One region of the Paenibacillus sp. NPDC057967 genome, then DNA from elsewhere that is predicted to be linked to it. Evidence: riboswitches for the same ligand, from Rfam matches in the RefSeq annotation. Region 1 holds a riboswitch; each other region holds the start of a gene.
The links. Region 1 has a riboswitch for cyclic di-AMP ahead of ACFVSO_RS23945 (C40 family peptidase). Riboswitches for the same ligand answer to the same signal wherever they lie in the genome.
Positions count from the first base shown of each region.

Region 2: it holds a riboswitch for cyclic di-AMP, as region 1 does, so the genes downstream of both, ACFVSO_RS05295 (hypothetical protein) here and ACFVSO_RS23945 (C40 family peptidase) in region 1, are expected to answer to the same signal.
Region 3: it holds a riboswitch for cyclic di-AMP, as region 1 does, so the genes downstream of both, ACFVSO_RS25120 (APC family permease) here and ACFVSO_RS23945 (C40 family peptidase) in region 1, are expected to answer to the same signal.

Region 1 is NZ_JBHVQB010000010.1:33,955-41,120, reverse strand. It holds gene ACFVSO_RS23975 (FAD-dependent oxidoreductase) at 1-305, shown strand, start outside; gene hisC (histidinol-phosphate transaminase) at 383-1,456, opposite strand; gene ACFVSO_RS23965 (VanZ family protein) at 1,453-1,917, opposite strand; gene ACFVSO_RS23960 (GNAT family N-acetyltransferase) at 1,942-2,457, opposite strand; gene mobA (molybdenum cofactor guanylyltransferase) at 2,454-3,080, opposite strand; gene ACFVSO_RS23950 (glutamine--tRNA ligase/YqeY domain fusion protein) at 3,162-4,835, opposite strand; cyclic di-AMP (ydaO/yuaA leader) riboswitch at 5,061-5,211, shown strand; gene ACFVSO_RS23945 (C40 family peptidase) at 5,217-5,705, shown strand; gene ACFVSO_RS23940 (MFS transporter) at 5,729-6,976, opposite strand; gene ACFVSO_RS23935 (GNAT family N-acetyltransferase) at 7,084-7,166, shown strand, end outside.
Region 2 is NZ_JBHVQB010000002.1:176,417-183,582, reverse strand. It holds gene ACFVSO_RS05320 (histidine kinase) at 1-731, opposite strand, end outside; gene kdpC (potassium-transporting ATPase subunit KdpC) at 807-1,379, opposite strand; gene kdpB (potassium-transporting ATPase subunit KdpB) at 1,414-3,426, opposite strand; gene kdpA (potassium-transporting ATPase subunit KdpA) at 3,476-5,146, opposite strand; gene ACFVSO_RS05300 (signal peptide protein) at 5,189-5,296, opposite strand; gene ACFVSO_RS05295 (hypothetical protein) at 5,290-5,736, opposite strand; cyclic di-AMP (ydaO/yuaA leader) riboswitch at 5,863-6,027, opposite strand; cyclic di-AMP (ydaO/yuaA leader) riboswitch at 6,101-6,303, opposite strand; gene modB (molybdate ABC transporter permease subunit) at 6,486-7,151, opposite strand; gene modA (molybdate ABC transporter substrate-binding protein) at 7,151-7,166, opposite strand, start outside.
Region 3 is NZ_JBHVQB010000011.1:106,872-114,037, forward strand. It holds gene ACFVSO_RS25110 (hypothetical protein) at 9-572, opposite strand; gene ACFVSO_RS25115 (hypothetical protein) at 695-4,621, opposite strand; cyclic di-AMP (ydaO/yuaA leader) riboswitch at 5,031-5,186, shown strand; gene ACFVSO_RS25120 (APC family permease) at 5,319-7,142, shown strand.

The DNA.
Region 1 (7,166 bases):
ACAGCATGAACCGCGTGAAGAAGCAGCATTCAGACTATTTCCATGGTGATCCTTCTGTAGCCATTGCCGGAGTGGATACGCCGGCCGAGCAGAAGCTGTCTCTCGACCAAGCGGTCAAAACTATTGCCAATGCGATGGATAACGAACAAGCCAAAACGCTAACGCTGGACGAGTTCTTAAATAACGGCTGGCTGAAGCAGGAGACGATCAATCAGATTACGGATCAGACTGCGATGACGAACGGGGAATTTTTCATCGTGCTTCGCGATGTCATTGAATATTATGCAGGTGTTGTATACGAATAACGCAAGCCTATGAAAGAAAGGGTGCCGCTTAGCCAGTTGTCTGGCTGTAGCGGCACCCTTTTCAAGTTAGACAGCGATTAGGACAGCTCTCTGACACTTTCCTCCAACGCCGTCAAGAAAGCATCCATTTCCTCGTCGGTTCCAATACTCACACGAAGATACTGGTCAATACGCGGGGAGGCAAAATAACGAACCAATACGCCCTTCTCGCGAAGTCGCAGGAACAGCTCCTTAGCCGCAATAGCCGGGTGCGAGATAAAGAGGAAATTCGCTTTGGAATCGGTCAGCTTGAACCCTAAGCGGGCAACCTCCCCTGCCACTCGCTCACGCGTCTGAATGACCTTGTCGGTCGTCTCGCGGAAGTACGCCTCATCTTGAAGGGAGGCAACTGCTCCATAGAGGGCCAGTCGGTCCAGCGTATAGGAGTTGAATGAATTTTTGATTCGGTCCAAGCCTTCAATTAGTTCCTCGGAGCCAAAGGCCATGCCTACGCGCAAGCCCGCAAGCGACCTGGACTTGGACAGCGTCTGGATGACGAGCAGGTTCGGATAAAGCGGGATCAGCTTCACTGCGGACTCCCCGCCAAAGTCAATATAAGCCTCGTCGATAATGACGACGCGATCGGGATTGCGCTCCAATAGCGATGCCAGGTCGGACAGCGGCAGCAGCTTGGCTGTAGGCGCATTCGGATTCGGCAGAATAATGCCGGTATGCTCCTCATTGCCCGCGAATTGCTCCAGCGGAATTGAGAAGTCTTCATCTACTGGAATAAGCTTAGGCTGCAAGCCGTACATTTTGGCATAAACCTTGTAGAAGCTGTATGTAATGTCAGGGAATAAGACCGGTTTCGCCGGATCGAAGAATGCGGCAAACGCGAATGCCAGCACTTCATCGGAGCCGTTGCCCACAAACACTTGCTTCTCTGTCAGTCCGTAATAACGGGCCGCTTCCTTCACCAGAATATCGCAAGTGGGATCAGGGTACAGCCTGAGATCGCTGTCCGCAGCAGATCTGATCGCTTCGATCGCCTTGGGTGAAGGCGGGTATGGATTCTCATTTGTATTCAACTTGATATACGACTTGTCCTTCGGTTGCTCGCCCGGCACATAGGGCTCTAGCGATCCTGCCAGCGGACTCCAATATTTACTCATCGCTTCTCTCTCCTCATGAATGGCCGGGTCAGCAGTAACCCCATCCAGGCTCCGGCCGTGTTCAATATAATATCATCAATATCAAAGCTGCCTACCCGAAGCAGCATCTGGGCCGTCTCCATGAAGCCAATAATGATGACGGTAGCCGCAATCAGCATCAGACTGCTCCGAAAGCGCGTATTCAACAGCGGAAGGAACATGCCGATCGGAATAAATAATACCAGATTGCCGAACAGGTTTTTGAACCAAGTATCGAAATTAAAATGATCGCGATGCACCACATAACGTTGAATCGTATCGAACGGTACGAAATTGTACGCATAGCCGTCCATCATGGACCGGTCACGTAAAAACAACAAGTTCAGCATGATCAATGCGTAGATGACAGCAAGTAGCGTCACCGCCACATTAAAGCCGGTATGCTTGCTGAAAGCCTTTTGATAGAGCTTTACGTCGATCACCCCTTCCGTTCGCCACCCGGGTCGTTACACAGCGTCTATTCGTCGTCCCATAATGACGAGATCCCGTTCAACGTCGTCAAGTGTCGCCACCCGAGGCAGGAGCCCATATTGCAGGAATCCGTATTTGCGAAGCAACCGCAAACTTGGCTCATTATGGCCGAAGACAAATCCGAGCAGCGTGGTTAGACCAAGTCTCGGGCACTCCGCGAGCGCTTGCTCCAAGAGAAAGGAGCCCAGCCCCTTGGCACGCTGTTCCTCCGCGATATAGATGCTAATCTCCGCGGTAGCCTGATAAGCAGGACGGCCATAGAAGGATTGGAAGCTCATCCACGCGCCAATAGTCCCATCCTCCATCCGCACGACCCAGATCGGATGCTTCTCCGGCGAATGCGCATCGAACCATGCCCGGCGGCTCTCGGATGTTACAGGTTCCAGATCCGCCGTTACCGTACGGCTTGCTATCGTTGAATTATAGATGTCCACAATCCGCTCCAAGTCATCTAGCCTGGCATCGCGAATGTCATAAGTAGGTGTGCTCATGATCCATCTCTCCGCATTCTATTCAAATAATTTTGGTAATCCTCTTGCGTATTTAAATTGGAAAGCCCCGTCGCAATCTTAGCTGAATCGCTCTCTGGCGGAAGAACGCTACTATTCAACCTGCCAATGAAATCCATAACCCGCAGGCTCCTCTGCTGCAGGGCTTCTTCCAACACAGCAGTCACGCTGGTGTGATAGAGGGCATGGAACGGTTGCCCCTGCGCATAGATCACGTCAGGACCGCCCGTTCTGCCATCAAGCAGCCTCTGGAGCAAGGAAGGGGAGATATCGGGCATATCACAGGCCGTCACCAAGACATAACCTTCTTCCCGAATCTCGCAAATTCCTGCGTGCAATCCTGCCAAAGGGCCCTCCCCGGGATAACGATCTACTGCGAACTGAATATCCGTCGCGAACGGCAAGTCCTGTAGGACAGCGCGATATCTATCCATCTGTGCTTCGGAGCCAGATGCTATCATCACGCGTTCCGATATCTCCGACAATTGGCGGACCAAACGCCTAAGCAGAGGTTCTCCTTCTATGATTAGAAGTGCCTTGTCCTGCCCCATCCGGCTGCTTCGACCGCCTGCCAGCACGATACTGTTGCGGAGCTTATCTGGCATCTCTCGAACCCCCTCTTAACGAACAACAGCCTGCCAAGCGGAATGCTTGACAGGCTGCCCGCCTAACCGAAGCGAATTCCTCTAAGCCTTGGCAGGATCAAATGAGCTTTTCAATGAAACGATACGGTTGAAAATCAACTTCTGGGATGTGGAATCCTTCGGATCGACATTGAAGTAGCCATGACGGAAAAACTGGAATTTGTCGCCGCCCTTCGCCTCGTTCATGTTCGGTTCTACAAAGCCTTGCTCCACTTGCAGGGAGTTCGGATTAATCCGCTCCAGGAATGAGGTATCCACTTCATTGGACTCGTCCAGGATAAGCGGTTCGAACAAGCGGAAGTCGGCAGGAATCGCTTGCGAAGCTTCCACCCAGTGAATCGTCCCCTTCACCTTGCGTGCATTAAAGCCGCTGCCGCTCTTTGTTTCCGGATCATACGTGCAATGCAGCTCCACGACCTCGCCGTTCCCGTCCTTGATTACGTCTTGGCAAGTAATGAAGTATGCATGCTTCAGGCGCACTTCGTTGCCAGGGAACAAACGGAAGTACTTGCTGGGCGGGTTCTCCATAAAGTCGTCGCGCTCGATATAAATTTCACGCGAGAACGGGATTTGGCGAACGCCCATCTCCTCGTTCTCCGCATTATTCTCCGCATCCAGAAGTTCCGTCTGGCCCTCCGGATAATTCGTAATGACCACCTTAAGCGGACGTAGTACCGCCATCGTACGAAGCGCCTTCAGCTTCAGATCCTCCCGGATAAAATGCTCCAGGTTCCGCTCATCTACAACGCTGTTGCTCTTCGCAATGCCGATCTCGCGGCAGAACGTACGGATCGCTTCTGCCGTAAAGCCTTTGCGGCGCATGCCGCTGATCGTAGGCATGCGCGGATCATCCCAGCCCTCTACGACGCCTTCGTCTACGAGCTGCTTCAAATAACGCTTGCTCATCACGGTATTCGTTATATTCAGACGGGCAAACTCATATTGGCGCGGCTGCGACTCCATCTCGCATTCCGCGATTGCCCAATCGTATAGCGGCCGGTGATCTTCGAATTCAAGCGTACAAATCGAATGCGAGACACCTTCAATTGCATCGCTCAGCGGATGCGCGTAATCGTACATCGGATAAATATGCCACTCGCTGCCCGTGCGATGATGGTGGGCATGGGAGATCCGGTACAGGACAGGGTCGCGCATCGTAATATTCGCAGACGCCATATCAATCTTCGCACGCAGCACGCGCTCGCCTTCCTTGAATTCGCCAGCGCGCATGCGCGCGAACAAATCCAGGTTCTCCTCGACACTGCGATTGCGGTACGGGCTGTCCTTGCCAGGCTCCGTCAGCGTTCCTCTCAGCTCGCGAGTTTGTTCGGCTGTCAGATCGCATACGTACGCTTTTCCTTTTTTAATTAGAAGGACGGCGCGATTATACAATTCTTCGAAATAATCCGAAGCAAATCTCAGCTCATCCCACTCGAATCCGAGCCATTGCACATCTTCCTTAATTGCATCTACATATTCCGTGTCTTCCTTCGCCGGATTCGTGTCGTCGAACCGCAGATTCGTCTTGCCCTTGAACTCGTCGGCGAGCTCGAAATTCAGGCAGATCGACTTGGCGTGCCCGATATGCAAATAACCGTTCGGCTCAGGCGGGAAGCGAGTAATGACTTCCTGCACGCGGCCGCTCTTCAAATCTTCTACAACGATATTTTTAATAAAGTTCGAGGATGATGTCTTATTATCCACAGCGCTCTCCATCGCGACCAACCTTTCCCGTTAAATAGTTTTCTATTTATAATACACAAATTCCATTGAAAATACACTCAAGTTTAGGTGTCATAGCTTGGCTGAAATGATGTTTATCTCTATATATTTGTCTATGCCCAATAAGCGAATGTGTATATCTCGATTTGTATTATTAAAATCTACTCATTTTCAACACGAATCTACACTTTCCATTTATTATATTGGTTAAAGATGTTTAAACAAAAATTGCCTAATTCCCGCTCGGGAAACGGGGGAACCACTTTGGGTGAATTGATCTTGACGCACGGCACGCCGGGCGCCTGAGAGATCATAGGGAACCTTCAACCGAACCCCACAGCTAACCTCGTCGGCACCGGAAGGAGCTTCACCAAGTTGAAGAAGAAAGTCAGCATCATCTTGGCGGGCCTTGTTCTTATGCTCGCTTTCCAGGCTGGAAGCGCATTCGCCAGCGCATCCAAGATGGACGGCATCATTGATGAATTGATCGGAACACGTTATTCCTACGGCGGAACAACAACTAAAGGATTTGATTGCTCTGGATTTACGAGCTACGTGTTCAACAAGATGGGCATCGATCTGCCGCGCAGATCGTCCGATCAAGCAGGCGCCGGCACGAAAGTCGCAAAAACCGACCTTCAACCAGGCGATCTGGTGTTCTTCGACACTAGCGGTAAAAACAACGGCGGAATCTCCCATGTAGGCATCTACGTTGGAGACGGTAACTTCGCTCACGCTTCCACAAGCAAAGGCGTAATTATCGAGAAGCTGGATTCTTCCTACTACAAGCCGCGCTACGTAACGGCTGCACGCGTACTGGACGAGTCGCAATTTGAGAAATTTATCGTTGCTGCTGAGAAGTAATGATTAGAATAAAGAGGTTGCCCCTAGGAGGGGGCAACCTCTTTTTCGTTCATTCGATTCGACTGCTTGCGTCCTGCCATCATGAGCACGATTAATACGGCAATAAGTGCAATCACCAAAGCCGAGAGATAGTAGAGCGTCGTTCCCGTCGAATAGCGATCCATGAACCAGCCTGTCACCCGAGGGAATACAGCCCCTCCGACTCCGCCAAGTGCAACCAGCAAGCTTGTTGTCCGTTCCGTCATGCCTGGCAGCAAGCCATTCGCATACACGAGCGCAATGCCGAACACACCGGAGAAGCATAGTCCGCTTAGGGCAATCAAGATAAGCAGCAGACCTTGCTGCTGGAAGACGATCATTCCGATAAATACGACAGCTGCAGCCGCAGTCGTGATGAACAAATAGCTTGCATAGCCGATACGGTCCGCGATAATGCCCGCGAACAGCCTTCCCAGCACCATCGTTCCCCAGAATAAGCTTAGCGCAGCCGTAGCTGTTGAATCGGACATGCCTGTCCGCGATATGAGAATCGAAGGCAAATAGTTCGAAAAGCTCATCTCCATGCCTACATAGATCATGAAAAAAGCCGCGCTCAGCGCGAGAAAAGGAATCGACTTTGGCGCATATCCGAGCCAGCTAGCATGGTTCTTATTCCTCTTTAATACCGACGCTTGCTGACGCTCTTCCCCCTGTCCAGGGACAGAACGCTGCGGCGGACTTAAGCTGTCATCCAAGCTGCCGAACGACATCGTCAGCCACAGCACAAAGGTAATGCCCGCCATCGCGGATAGAATCGGAAAGGAAAGCTGCCATACATGCTGCTGTATAAGGAACGCCGCCGTAATCGGAATGAGCAGCGCCCCAATGCCGAAGAAGGTCTCCAGCCTGCTCATCGCCGAAGCCTTACCCTTCATATGATCGATAATGGTCGCCCCAACAATCGCTTCCGTCATCCCGAAGCCAATGCCGGCAATCGGGGCAAAGGCAAGCATCCAGCCCCATGGCAGCAGCAGGCTGTATGCCGCCTCACTTAAGGTAAGCAGCGCCATGGCGATCAGAACAGCCCCCCGCTTCCCGATCCGGCTGGTCAGAGCCGGCGCCAGCAGTACACCGAACAGAAATCCGATGAATTGATTCATGATCCATTGCCCGCCGTCTTTATAGGTAATGCCGTAATGGGCAATCAATTGCTCCAGCAACGCTCCGCCGACCACATGCGCAATGCCAATAACCAAATATGAGAGGCAGCCCATCCACAGCAGCTTCTTCATTCTAACCGACTCCCTGTCCTTACGCCCGATCGACGCCATCTGCTATAATCAAGTTTATGATATACGATAACCACAACACCTTCTATTATAAACCAAACCAGTCGTTAATGACCATTCAAGCCATGTCCGAGGAGCACGCCCGCTCCCTATGCGATTGGCACTATGTGCCGCCTTGGGACAGCTACAACTG
Region 2 (7,166 bases), on a different contig from region 1:
CCTACGCCGGAAGGACCCGTCAGCCCTTCCTCTTCCCGATGCTTTTCGAGCGTTCCGATTACCCCTTCCGCCATATGTCGGAGAGCAATTTCGCGCAGAATGGCCAAGCTGCCGCGGCTGAAGAGGGGGGCAGGAATTTTGCTGCCCAAGCTGCCATCCCCGATCCGCTTGAGCATCGTCTCTGGCGATACGTCAATAAGCCGCACCTCATGGGCTGTTGCAAGCACATCGTCAGGCACCGTATCCGCCGATTCAAGCTCCACCCGCTGTTTGGCCAGCAAGCGTGCTCCCTCCAGCTCGATCGCATTTACCGTTACGATCACACTGATGCTATTAGCCAGCAGATGCTTAATATCCTCAAGCCGTGATGGTCTGGCAGAGCCCGGCTGATTCCGATGCGCCAATCCGTCCGTCAGCACAACCTCTGGATTACGGGCGAGAATCACATTCAGATCCAAATCCTTCATCTCAGAGCCCTTTTTCATCCACTTCAGGCTCGGAATTCGCTCCAGCCCTTCCAGCTGCTGCTTCGTCTCCGGCCTGGCCGACGTCGTGACGGCGCAATAGACGACATCTATACCTTGCTGCAACAGCTCGTGCCCTTCGCGCAGCATATGATAAGTTTTGCCTGAACCGGTGAACGCTCCGATATATACCTTAAGCTTGCCCCGATGAAGGCCTGCTATGGATTGCAGCAGCTCCTCCGGCGTCTTGCGCCGATACTCATTCATACGCGCGCCTCCCTTCTACGCAAATACCCTGAGTCTCGCCCTTACGGACGAGACTCAGGGCTCCATAAGCCCTGCTTAGCCAGCCGGCTCGACCTGATCTTTCAGCTCCAGATTAAGGAGCAGTACGTTCACAACACGTTTGCCGAACACACCGAGCTCTTTTTCCTTGGTTTGCTCCTGAACCAATTGCTTAAGTGTCTCCGCAGATACGCCGCTCCACTGGCTGACGCGCGGAATTTGGGCCAGCGCTGCCTCCACGCTAATATGCGGGTCCAGTCCAGAGCCCGAATTCGTAAGCAAGTCTTGCGGAACTTGGCCGAGCGGTATATTCGGGTTAGCCTGCCTCCACTCCTCTGCTGACGCTTGCATCCGTGCCAGCAGCTCCGGGTTCGATGGCGCATAATTCGGGGTACCCGAGCCATCAGCCGCATAGCCAATGCTGGATACGCGTCCATGGAACCATCCCGGCTCTGTGAATGATTGCCCGATCAGCTCTGAACCAATCACTTGACCTTTCTCGTTCAAGAGCAAGCTTCCGTCAGCGCGATAAGGCATAGCCAGCTGGGCAATTCCCGTCACGGCGATATTATAGATGACTCCGCACAGCAGCATGAGCACCAAGCTGCTGCGGATTATTATGGATACCATGCTCCTAGCCTCCTTAGAACATCTCAACTGCTTTTTACACCCATAGTTGAACGATCATATCAATCGCCTTAATCCCGGCAAAAGGGACAATCACTCCCCCCGCGCCGTAGAGCAGCAGATTACGGCTCAGCAGCTTGGAGGATGACATCGGCTTATAGGCAATTCCTTTCATCGCTAGGGGGATCAGCAGCGGAATAATAATAGCGTTAAAAATTAATGCCGATAAAATCGCTGATTCAGGCGATGCCAGCTGCATCACATTAAGAGCGCTCATCTGCGGAATGGCCACGATAAACATCGCAGGAATAATCGCAAAATATTTGGCGATATCATTCGCAATACTGAAGGTCGTCAGAGCACCCCGGGTCATCAGAAGCTGCTTGCCGATGGCGACGACTTCAATGATTTTGGACGGATCGGAATCCAGATCGACCATATTAGCCGCTTCCTTGGCCGCCACCGTACCGCTGTTCATCGCAATGCCCACATCAGCTTGAGCCAGTGCCGGTGCATCATTGGTGCCGTCACCCGTCATCGCAACCAGCTTGCCTGCAGCCTGTTCCCTGCGGATGACGGCGATTTTATCCTCCGGCTTGCTCTCGGCGATATAATCGTCGACCCCCGCTTCCTTCGCAATCGTAGCCGCTGTGAGCGGATTATCGCCTGTACACATAATCGTCTTGATGCCCATCTCCCGCATCTGTTGGAAGCGTTCCTTCATGCCGGGCTTGACCGTATCCTTCAAGTAGATAATGCCGTACAAGCGTGCCTCCACCGCGACTGCCAGAGGCGTTCCGCCTTGCGAGGCCACCTCGTCGGCCCTTTCCTTCAAGCCTGCGGGAATGGAACCGCCTTGTTCCTCCACCCATTTCCTCACGGCATTGACCGCGCCCTTGTGGACTCTCCGGCCATCCTTCAAATCGAGACCGCTCATACGGGTCTCTGCCCTGAATTCCACAACCTCAGCCCCATCAAGGAAGGCAGCATCCGATTCGATCCCGAGACGCTTATTCAGCTCCAGTACAGAACGGCCTTCTGGCGTTTCATCCTTCAGCGAGCATATCCCTGCCCAGCCTGCAAGCTCTTCCAGCGTCGTTCCTTCAGCAGGAAGGAACTCGCTAGCCATCCGGTTACCGAACGTAATCGTGCCTGTTTTATCCAAAATAATCGTATTAATATCGCCGGCAGCCTCTACGGCCTTTCCCGACATCGCCAGCACATTGAACTGCGTCACGCGGTCCATCCCGGCAATGCCGATCGCGGACAGCAATCCGCCAATCGTGGTCGGGATGAGGCACACAAGCAAAGCGATCAACACAGGCACCTCAAGCGTAATGCCCAAGTACCGCGCAAAAAAAGGCAGCGTCACGACAACGATCATAAAAATGACCGTCAAAGTCACAAGCAATGTGTTAAGCGCAATCTCGTTCGGCGTCTTTTGCCGCTTCGCGCCCTCTACAAGGGAGATCATCCGGTCCAGGAACGAATCGCCGGGATCACTGGTGACACGCACTTTGATCCGGTCGCTGACGACCCTTGTACCGCCTGTGACCGAGCTGAAGTCGCCGCCCGCTTCCTTCATCACTGGCGCCGATTCTCCTGTAATCGCCGACTCATCTACGGAAGCGAGCCCCTCGATGACTTCGCCATCAGCAGGTATCAGCTCTCCCTGCTCGACCAGCACAATATCACCCTTGCGCAGCGTATGCGATGGCACCGTCTCGATGCGGGAGCCCGCCACTTTCCGCGCATGCATCTCCTTCTTCGCGCTTCTTAATGAGTCAGCCTGCGCCTTGCCCCGACCCTCCGCCAGCGCTTCCGCATAGTTGGCGAACAGAATGGTCAAGAGCAGAATGGCAGCCACCGCAAGGTTGAACCAGGCATCGATATCCGAGGACCCCAGCGCATCCGGGAATACCGCCAATAATAGCGCAACTACAAATCCAAGTTCAACGACAAACATAATCGGATTTTTAATCATGAGACGCGGGTCCAGCTTCAGGAAAGCCTCTTTCATCGCATGTCTTGCGATCGGCCCCGTCCACATCGATTGTTTTTTATGGCTCACGAGATTCTCTCTCCTTCACGAAAAAGCACTATGGCATTAAGGTCAATTGCTCCGCAATCGGTCCCAGTACAACAAACGGGAAAAACGTAAGCGCGCCAACCACGAAGACCGTTCCTGCGAACAGAGCGCCAAATAATGGCTGGTCCGTACGGAATGTGCCGATCGAATCCGGCACCGGCTTCTTCGCGAGCAGCGACCCTGCAACCGCCAACAGCAAGATAACGCCAATATAACGCCCGAAAAACATAACCGCTCCCGTCATCATGTTCCAGAACGGCGTATTGTCGCCCAGCCCTTCAAATCCAGATCCGTTATTGGCAGCGGAGGAGGTGAATTCGTACAATACCTGAGTCAGACCGTGAAAACCCGGATTCGAGACGGTCTCCGGATATACCATGAGCGCAATTGCAGATGGCACCAAAATGAGCAGCGGCTGTACCAGCAGAACAATCGCGATCAGCTTCATTTCCCTGCTTTCGATTTTTTTGCCCAAAAATTCCGGCGTTCTGCCCACCATAAGCCCGGCAATAAATACCGCGATAATGGCATACATCAGCACATTCATAAATCCGGCGCCGATCCCGCCGTAGATCGTATTCAGCATCATATTGGCCAGCGGCACCAGCCCGCCCAGCGGCGTAAGCGTATCGTGCATCGTATTGACAGCTCCCGTCTCCGAAGCGGTCGTAACGACGGAATACAAGGAAGAAGCCTCCAGACCGAACCTCGCCTCCTTGCCTTCCATGCTGCCTTGCGACGAATCCATGCCGATCTCCCCAAGGGCGGGATTGCCGGCACTCTCAGCGGCCAGCGAGGCTCCTATCATAACGAGGAACATCACGCCCATTGCACAAAATAAGACAAGGCCCTGCTTCCGGTTGCCAACCATCTTCCCGTAGGCAAACGGCAACGCTGTCGTCACCAGCATCATGAGCAGCATTTGCAGCAGATTGGACAGATTGGTTGGATTCTCGAGGGGATGAGCAGAGTTTGTTCCGAAGAAGCCTCCGCCGTTGTTGCCCAGCTCCTTAATCGCCAGGAACGATCCGACAGGCCCTCTTGCGATATGCTGTTCAGCTCCTTCCATCGTCGCAGCCGTCACAGAAGGCTCCAGCGTCTGAGGCACACCCTGCGATACGAACAGAAGCGATGTGACGATAGCAATCGGCAGCAGAATGCGCGTAATGGAACGAATCATATCGACAAAGAAATTGCCAAGCGGCTTGCCAGCCAAGCCTCGAATGAACGCCATAGCTGCGGCAAGCGTCGTTGCCGGTGCCGTGAACATCAAGAAGACAATTGCAAGCATTTGTGCCAAATAAGACATGCCGCTCTCCCCGCTGTAATGCTGCAGGTTCGTATTCGTCATAAAGCTGATAGCCGTATTGAACGCCAACGTAGGCTCCATAGCTGCAATGTTGCCCGGATTGAGAGGGAGCAAGTGCTGCAGCCGGAAGATCATATAGACGACCAGAATCATAAAAGCGTTGGCGAACACGAGCGATAACCCATATTGCTTCCAGGTCTGGTTCGTTTTTTGGATGCCGCTAAGCGCCATAATCGGCTTCTCCAGCCAGCCGAAAGCGCGGTCGAGAGTTGTAGGCGAATAATCGAATGCACGCGCGATATATAATCCTGTTGGCTTTGCCAACGTCACAACGATTAATAGAAAAATGCCAATCGAAAGAAGCCCGGCAATCGTCACTTCCAGTCCCTCATTTCATCACCCATAATGGATAAACTATTGATCCTTCCGCCCGCTATCCGTTTCCTTCGCCGACCAAGCGGCAAGGCCCCATACGGAAGCCACCAGCACAACCAAAAATGCAACCAAGATCACATCTAGCACGATGCATCCTCCTCTCCGTTCTTCTCCAATCGATTCTCTTCGAATTCCGATACAAGCTCCTCCGGCTGCAGCGACGCATGCAGCAGCTGATCCGCTCCCAAATGCCGATATAGCCCTGGAATGCTGTTATTCTGGGTCACCACGATGATTCTGCCCGATACAAGCGGACGGAATAGCTTTAAGTACCTGCAAACCAGCGGCACAGAGTTATCGAATAAATACACATCATGAATCTGTCCGCCCTTCAGCGAACAATCCTGGTCTTTCGTATCGAGCTTGATAAAGCAGCTGATTCCGAATCCCTCATGGATTCGCCGTTGCCTGCCGCTGCTGACCAAAGCCGCTACAGGCCAGCCCTTGTATAGCAACAGCTTCACAAATTGCCGACCGTATTCATTCGGCGCATATACCAGCGTAAGCTTTGAATGGAACGAGTTCACTCTTCATTCTCCTTTATCCCTTTCAGCCAATTGGGCGCAAAAAAAGAAGCCTGCGAAGGAGGGGTCCCTCGCGGCTTCTTCTGTAGGCATAGCGAAACAAGCTTCGCTTATGCTGAAGAGCTGCAATTGGCCTCTCTCGAATCGCTTACGAGGTTAGCTGTCGGATTCGGGCGTGAGAGCCGCCCTACCGGACCTGCCAGGTCCGGATTCACCCCGGGATTTCACGCTTGGCGCAAAATCGAATGGTTCCCCCGTTTTCTGCTCTGTGCAGAAACTCAGCGTGTTGCTTGGTCATAATCCTATTTGCGCATCAAAAAACCACAGAGGCACGTGTCCCCTGTGGTCGCCAATGCGATCACAAGCCACTTCCTCTCCATCTACGCTTACGAGGTTAGCTGTCGGATTCGGACGGTGAGAGTCGCCCTACGCTTGGCCGGCGCCCAATCTGGCGCTGCAAGCGATTCACCCCTTGCCATCCGAACTTCCGGCTCTCACACCGGACTGTTCACTTGGCGAATGGTTCCCCCGTTTTCCCGCCTCTTGCGGGAAACTCAGCGATTGCTGTAAAGCTTAATCCGAATATTACTCCTGTCTTCTGAAAGTGTAAAGCAGCAGTAAATGCTGCTTTCACCGATTTTCCATACCTTGCAATCTGATTTATCGCATTCATCGGCTCTTCTCGGAGAAAAGCTCTTCTACACTCGTGCAATCACAGCCGCACACGATTTCCGCCTTGCAGGCGAGCCCTTTTATGGATTTTTCCGAAGACCGCCCGTCGCCAGCAGCAGGGCAAACGAGATCACGACCATGCCAGCCGTCCAGGCCCAAGCCATCGGCATATTGCCGGAATCGACCGCGACATAGATCGCGGTAGGAATGGTCTGCGTCTTGCCCGGAATGTTGCCCGCAATCATCAGTGTTGCCCCGAACTCGCCCAAGCTGCGCGCAAAGCCGAGTATATAGGCAGTCATTACGGCGCGCATCGTCAGCGGCAGCGTAACATAGCGGAATACCTTCCACTCGCCGGCGCCTGCCGAACGTGCGGCATCCTCCAGATTCTTGTCCACCGAATCGAGCGCTACCTTCATCGTCTGGTACACCAGCGGGAACGCCACTACGATCGAAGCGATAACAGCCGCCCATGGCGAGAAGAGAACCGGCGCGGAGAAGACCCACTCTGCCGCTTTGCCAAGAATCCCTTGCCGTCCCCACAGCACGAGCAGCAGAAAGCCGACCACAGTGGGTGGCAGCACCAGCGGCAGCATGAAAGCCGTCTCCAGCAAGATTTTGCCTCGGAATGACCTTCTCGACATCCACCATGCTGCGGCAATGCCCGCCACGGCCGCGACAATGCTGGAGATCAGTGCCACCTGCAATGACAGTACGACTGGCGGCCAGAACGATTGCCAGCTCATTAAGGCTGCTTCGGC
Region 3 (7,166 bases), on a different contig from region 1:
CGATTGGCTTACTGCTTGATGAATTTGTTTGCAATAATAATGACGGGAGTATGGCAAAAAATTTGCCCGCCGGGCTCCAGCGTAATTGAATTGACAGTGAGGAAGAGCGGATCGTGTCCTTCCTCAGGCTCGATCACAAGCGGATGGCCCGGTTTGACGACGATATCTTCCACGGCAAACACGCCGGCCTGAATCGGAAAATACCTCCGTTCCACGATGCCCGTGTAGCTTGACACCGTCTCCTGGTGCCCGGCAAGCATGGTGCGCAGAGCGGCATATACTTGGCGCTCCTCCGATTCGTTCAGATGCTTGACATCGGCTTCTTGCTTGCTTTGCGGCCATGGCTCCGGAATATTTCGGGGAGCGGCCGCTCCTGCGGAGCCGCTGACAAGCTCCTTCAATTCCTTGATCGTATTAATCGACACCATCTTGGCCTTCACTGCCGACTGAACCTGCGCCTTGGTGGACAAATACGTCGGACCCGGCTGGCCCCCGGTGGTCAGCGTGCCTTGATAGATGTCCGCTTCGGTCAAGCCCAATCGCCTGGACGTTTCTTTGAACAAATCGACCACATGTTCTCCTCCTTATAAGTGGAATTATATATTTATGAAAAAGCCCCTTGCCCGTCTTAAAGCGCTATACCATGATGAAGCAGCGGACAGAGACGCTTCATACGGTAATTTGGAACCGGCTCCTACGATGCCGGAATGCTGTATACTTGCAGGCTGCTGCCGCTGCGGATGACATCGTACGTTATGGACCCGTCGATGACGTGCCAGAACCCGCTTTCGCTCACCGTCTCGATCCGCGTGGAGGCGCTTAGCGTAACCCCATTCGCCGCAAAATCCGCCCGTACAGCAGTCACGTTATGATTGTCGTAGTTCGGCTGCTTCTCCAGCGGAAGATCGAACAACGGCGGCGTTGGCATCCAGTGGCTGATGCTCGGCTCCGTGCGGTTGTTCGGCCCGATGATCGCCTCGTAGTTGAGCGTATAGACGCTGCGCCAAACATCGATGACAAACTTGGCTGCGCTTATATATTGCGGATGGGTCGGCTGCAAGCGGGAGTTCGGCGTCCGCACGAGGAACGAGCCGTCGGGATTATAAATATCCATGCTGTAATTGCTCGTCACGCTGCCGCCGGAAACATACGAGAGCACGTAGATGTACCCTTTCGCCTCTACGGCGACATCGAGGTACGTAATATCCGTCCGCCCATCCGGATTGTAGAGCTTCATGTGCGGCAAATAGCGGTTCACATTCAACTGCCGGCCGTTCGCCGCATCCTGGGCTATATAGTAAGACTTGGCGCCGGTCCGGTCTTCCACGACCCAAGTACTGCCCTCGGCACGTACGTCGACCGCAACGTTTGTCAGCGCATGGTTGACGCCTAGCACATTGCCCGCTTTCTTGATGTCGAAGACGGCGCTGCGCGTCGGGTCGGTAATTTTCCACTGCTGGCCTTGCACGACAATCGTCACGAAAGCGCTGATCTTATGATCATTCATGTGCTCTTTGTCGTACGCGAGGTAGACTCCTTCATCGGCGAAAGCATCAATCAGATAATCGGTCAACACGCCCGAGTTCAAGTCGGAGGCCAGCGATCCGGCCAAATCGAAAATATGCGTCAAGCCGTTCGTTTGGAACTGCTGCTGCAGCGCCGCGGAAAATTGGCCTTTATCCAAATCGGCGGCATAGTCGGAAGCCGGCAGCGTGAACAGCTTCTCGCCCAGGAAGCTGGCCACCGGGTTGCCTTTTGTATCGAACGACTGAATGCGCTGGTTGACGGTTTCGAGAATGAGCACGCGCCCGTCCGGCGTCACCGCCAGCGCCCGCGGTCCGTTCAGCAGCCCTTGCCTCACGCCGAGCCCCGATACCATCTGCGCATCCTCCGCCTTGTTGTCGTCCGACGGCGCTTCGGGAATTTGCAATATTTCCATCTTGCTGTCCCGCCAGCTGACGGCGATTACCGCACCTTCCGGATGTACAACAACCCCGTCGAGATTGGACAAATTGAATTTGCCCCAGCTTTTCAGATTCGGACCGTTCAAGCCGAAGCCCGGCTTGCCGTCCATCAGATCGACACGGCGCAAATGAAACTGGTTATTGCGCGTATCGACAATAAAGTTGTTCAGGCTGACCTCGCGATCCTGTCCTTCCTTCGGCTCGACACCGAACTGGTCGTAAGCGATAGCCGGCTGGACGGCAAACGCCGTCTCGGACAGCTTGAAGCGTGACTGCGGATCGGCCAGCACGGACAAGTTTTGCGCCAAATAATTTTGGCTGCTGGCGCTCCATACATAGCCGACCTGGTACGCCTGCCCGTTCAGCGTCATGCAGACCGGCTTGCACAACCGGTTGCCTCCGCTGCTGCAATCGAGACTCGCTACCGTCGCCGTCGGCAAATCACCCGCATGCCAGATATGCTTTTGACTCGGAGCGTCGTAGACGATTTTTTCCTTATATTTGTACTGCGTATCCTGCGTGAGCGGGACGAGAATTTCCGTAATGCTGCCGGAAAGCCGCAACGAGGTTGAGCCGTCGTCCGGGAAAGCGGGCAGCCATTCGCCCTGGTATTTGCCGCACAGCCAGCCGCTCTCGGAGTAGATGCCCGCCATAATTTGCAGCTTGCCTCCGACCGGTATATCTGCGAACGTCAGCTTAAGCGGCGTGCTGGACGTCGTCTCGGGCATTTTGCCCTTCAGCACGAAGTTCGTTCCGCCCTGGTACTGGACGGTCACTTGATAGTGATGGGACACAGCTGGCCAGACGGCCGTCTCCGGATGTCCTGCTTCGCCGTGCTCCGGGTCTGGCTTCAACGTAAACTCCAGATCCATGGAACGGGCCACGGTGGCCGACAGCGTCGATGGGGAGGACATAATTTCGCCCGTCGTAACAGCCATGCTCGCAACATTAATCGCCATGTTCGCAGCCCGAAGCGCCCAGCCGACAAACGGAATGTTAGTGGCAAGCGCAGCCGCTGTAATTTCGCCCGTTATTTTCAGTGCGAGCTTCTCCAGTCCCTTCTTCACCAGCATGCCCGCAACTGCATTGGCTACGGTGGACAGTGCCCACTTCGTATGACCAAGCGCAGATGCCGTCGCCACCCCTCCGCCGACGATTGGGAAAGCAACGCCCAATACGGCGATAATGTTATCCCAATCATCGACAAATTCGTTAAACCATTTGGAGCTTGTAATCGCCGCTCCCGCTACGAGGAAGATGGTCGGGATGCCGTACTGCATAATGCCCGTCATCAGGGACCCGACCAGAGCTATATCCTTATCCCACTGAGACGTGCCCAGACCGCCGAATTGCAGCTTAAGGCTCGTCGCATCGCTTGGAAATTTGAACGACAACGTTTTGGGATCGGTGGGCATCGGTATGCCCATCACCGAGTTGACCGCCGAGACCGGCGTAATAAATTTTTTGTAATCCGTCTCGAACCAGCTTCTCATAAATTCCGGCAGCTTCTCTTCCCAACCCTCCGGATTTTTGATTTGCTCGCCTTTCTCGTTAAAAAACTGCGCAAACGCGCCTACCGACCGCAAATACGTATTTTTCACATCGATAGAAAACGTGCCATCCGCATGGAACTTCAGCGAGCCTGCATTTACGTCCAGCCCGTGATTCGGCGTCAGCTCCTTTACCGTCCACTTGAACTGAGGGGCGGCAGGCTCCACGCCCTTCACTCCGGTAGCGTAGGTTCTGCGAACGGTGACACTGCTGGAGCCGCTGTTGTCCTGATGCTCGCTCGCCGTCTTGCCCTGGTTTACGCTCCACGTCTGGTTTTGCAGCGCGGTATCGTTGCTCGCCGTCTGCATCGCTCCGCCGTTCGGCGCTGTGGCCGCATCTGTTGTCATTTCCGACCATTTGTACTCTAAAACGCGGTCGCCTACTTTGCGATCAGCCAAATCGAACTCAAAATAAAGCGGATTGCCGTCCTTATCAACGGAATCGGTAATAGTCGCCCATCCGCCCGTCGAGCTGGCTTCGCCTTGTTTGCTGAGGATGATTGCCAGATTTCGAACCCGGTTATATTGCTGCGGATTAACGATTTCGGAAGGGTAAATATGATCGTTGGTCACAATGGAGGCCGTATGCGGCCGGTTGGAAGCAAGCTCCGGATTGGAGAACAGAATCGAGATCGCAGTATCAATCGGCGACTGCAGCAGCTCGGCATCGACGCAGGCTTGAATGAGCTCTCTATTGCTTAAACTATTGGCCAATTTGGTTAGGCCCAGTGCGCTCAGCTTAGGATGGTGATAAATGCCGTTCCGCGCCATTTTGCGCTCATAGTACTTTCTGCGATGCCTCTCGGGAATATGGATCGATACGTGATGTAGCGCAGGCAGATAAATGTCGGGGTTGGGATCGGGCGATGTGACCCGAATACGGGTCAAATGATCGGGCGGAAACAACTCTTCTGGAATTTCAGCATAGTGCGTGAACAGACTGCGGCTCGTTTCTGAGAGCAGCGAAAGCGCCCGGTTGCCCGAAGCTGCAGTGCGAAGGGTATGTACGGTATGCGCCTTCGTTACCACCTTTTCCGTGCCCACCCAAGTGGTGAGTTCTTGGCCCTTATAGCCCTCCACCAGTTGGAAATGAAATGTTTTTGCCATTTGCATTCTCCTTTCGGAATTTACTACTGAGACGCAAGGGCTACCGACATTTAAATGTAAAAACTTGTGAAAAAACCCTTTTGCTGTACTCTTATAAATTATAGCAATAAATAGTAACATTTGGGAATTGTTTTTTTCGAGGATCACGAGACCGCAAATTCCGTGCATGACGAACTTGGGCTGCCAATGGCAGTCCTATAAAAAGGGGAGATAGCGGAGACCCCGCATCTAATCATTTTTTGATTTCGCGAGCTTGAAGAAGATAAAATGCGCGCCGCCAAGAGCGAAGTGGAAATAAGCGCTTTTTCAGACGAATGTTACCCAATTTCACGCCAAGCTTCCTCCCCTGTTTGTTTACAGCCTGCTTATCGAGGAGTAAGATTTATCAATGTAAGCTCACAAATACATGAATCCTTGATCGCTTAATTCTGCATGCAGAAACGGGGGAACCATCGGAGTGGCTTGCCATTCCAGGGGTGAATCGCTTGATTGTCTCAATCAGCGTAAGGTTACTTTCAGACCTGAATCCGTCAGCTAACCTCGTAAGCGTCTCGAAAGAGGAACTCATCGCGTTTTTTAGAAACCGCGGGAAGGTCCCTACTTCCCTGCGGTTTTTTTGCCATTCGATGAAGAGATTAAGGTTTATCGTTGACTCGGAATTGAGCTGCAATCCTCATAAAATGGAGTGGATGACGACATGGCAGCTTTTAAACGTTTTTTAATCGGCAAGCCTTTGAAGACAAATGAACTGGGCGAGCAAAAATTGAACAAGAAAAAAGCGCTCGCGATTTTATCCTCGGACGCTCTCTCATCCGTCGCATACGGACCTGAGCAAATTTTATTGGTTCTCATTACGGTTAGCGCCGCAGCATTCTGGTATTCGATCCCCATCGGGATCGGCGTGTTAATCTTGCTGACTGCCCTGATTTTGTCGTATCGTCAAATCATATTCGCTTATCCGCATGGTGGCGGGGCTTATGTCGTTTCTAAAAATAATCTCGGCGTATACCCCGGTCTGGTGGCAGGCGGATCACTCCTTGTTGATTATATTCTGACGGTAGCCGTCAGCGTATCGGCTGGTACCGATGCCATTACGTCCGCCTTCCCTTCGCTGCATGAATATAAGGTTCCGATTGCCGTCGTATTCGTACTACTGCTTACTCTGCTGAATTTGAGAGGCGTGACAGAATCAGCGTCTATTCTGGCTTATCCGGTATACTTGTTTGTTTTGTCCCTATTGATCTTGATCGGAGCCGGCTTATACCGCATCATAGTCGGCGGTGTCGCTCCGGAGCTGCATACGCCAATCGGCACGCCTATAGCAGGGATCACCTTATTCTTACTGCTTAAGGCATTCGCTTCCGGAAGCTCAGCACTTACCGGGGTCGAGGCGATTTCCAATGCAATTCCGAACTTCAAGAGCCCTGCCCCTAACAATGCCGCCAAAACATTGTCTGCTATGGGAATATTGCTCGCTCTGTTGTTTTCGGGGATCGTGGTGCTCGCGTACATGTACGGCATCAAGCCGCTTGATGAAGCCACCGTCGTTTCGCAAATCGCCGAAACAACGTTCGGACGCCATTTTATGTACTTCTTCGTCCAGGGGACTACTGCTCTCATTCTGATACTTGCCGCCAATACGGGATACTCGGCATTCCCGCTGCTTGCCGTCAACCTGGCGAAAGATAAGTTCATTCCAAGAATGTTCACCGTTCGCGGCGACCGGCTCGGCTATTCGAACGGCATTTTAATTCTAGGATTGCTGTCGATTCTGCTCATCATCGCTTTTCAAGGAAAGACGGAGCATCTGATCCCGCTCTATGCTGTTGGGGTATTCATCCCCTTCACTTTGTCCCAATCGGGCATGATGGTGAAGTGGATACGCGAGAAGCCGGCAGGCTGGATCACAAAGCTGACCATCAACACGGCGGGAGCTCTTATCAGCTTCACGGTTTCGATGATGTTCTTCATCACCAAATTGGCGCAGGTATGGCCGGTACTTGTGTTTTTGCCGCTCATCGTTTATTTGTTCCACCGCATCAAAAAGCATTACGAAGCGGTCGGCGATCAACTGCGTCTTGCCACATGTGAGCCGGCGGTTCCGATCAAAGGCAACGTCATCATCGTGCCGGTATCCGGCATCACCCATGTCGTGGAGCAGTCGTTAAATTATGCGCAGTCTCTCGGCGCCGAGCAAATCATCGCCGTCTACATCCCGTTCGACCGGGAAGAAGAAACAAAGTTCGAGAAGAAATGGAGTCAGTGGAAACCGGAGGTTCGCCTGGTCACGCTGCACTCCCCATACCGGAGCATCATCCAGCCGCTCAGTAAATTCATCGACATGGTGAAACGCAAAGCGGATGAGTCCAATTACCAGGTAACGGTAGTCATTCCTCAGTTCATTCCAAAGAAGGGCTGGCATAATCTTCTTCATAACCAAAGCAGCTTTATGATCCGGACGCATCTGCTCTACCGCAAGGACATTATCATTACGACCGTGCCTTACCATTTGAAGAAATAAACAAAAAAAGCTTGGATTCCTGAT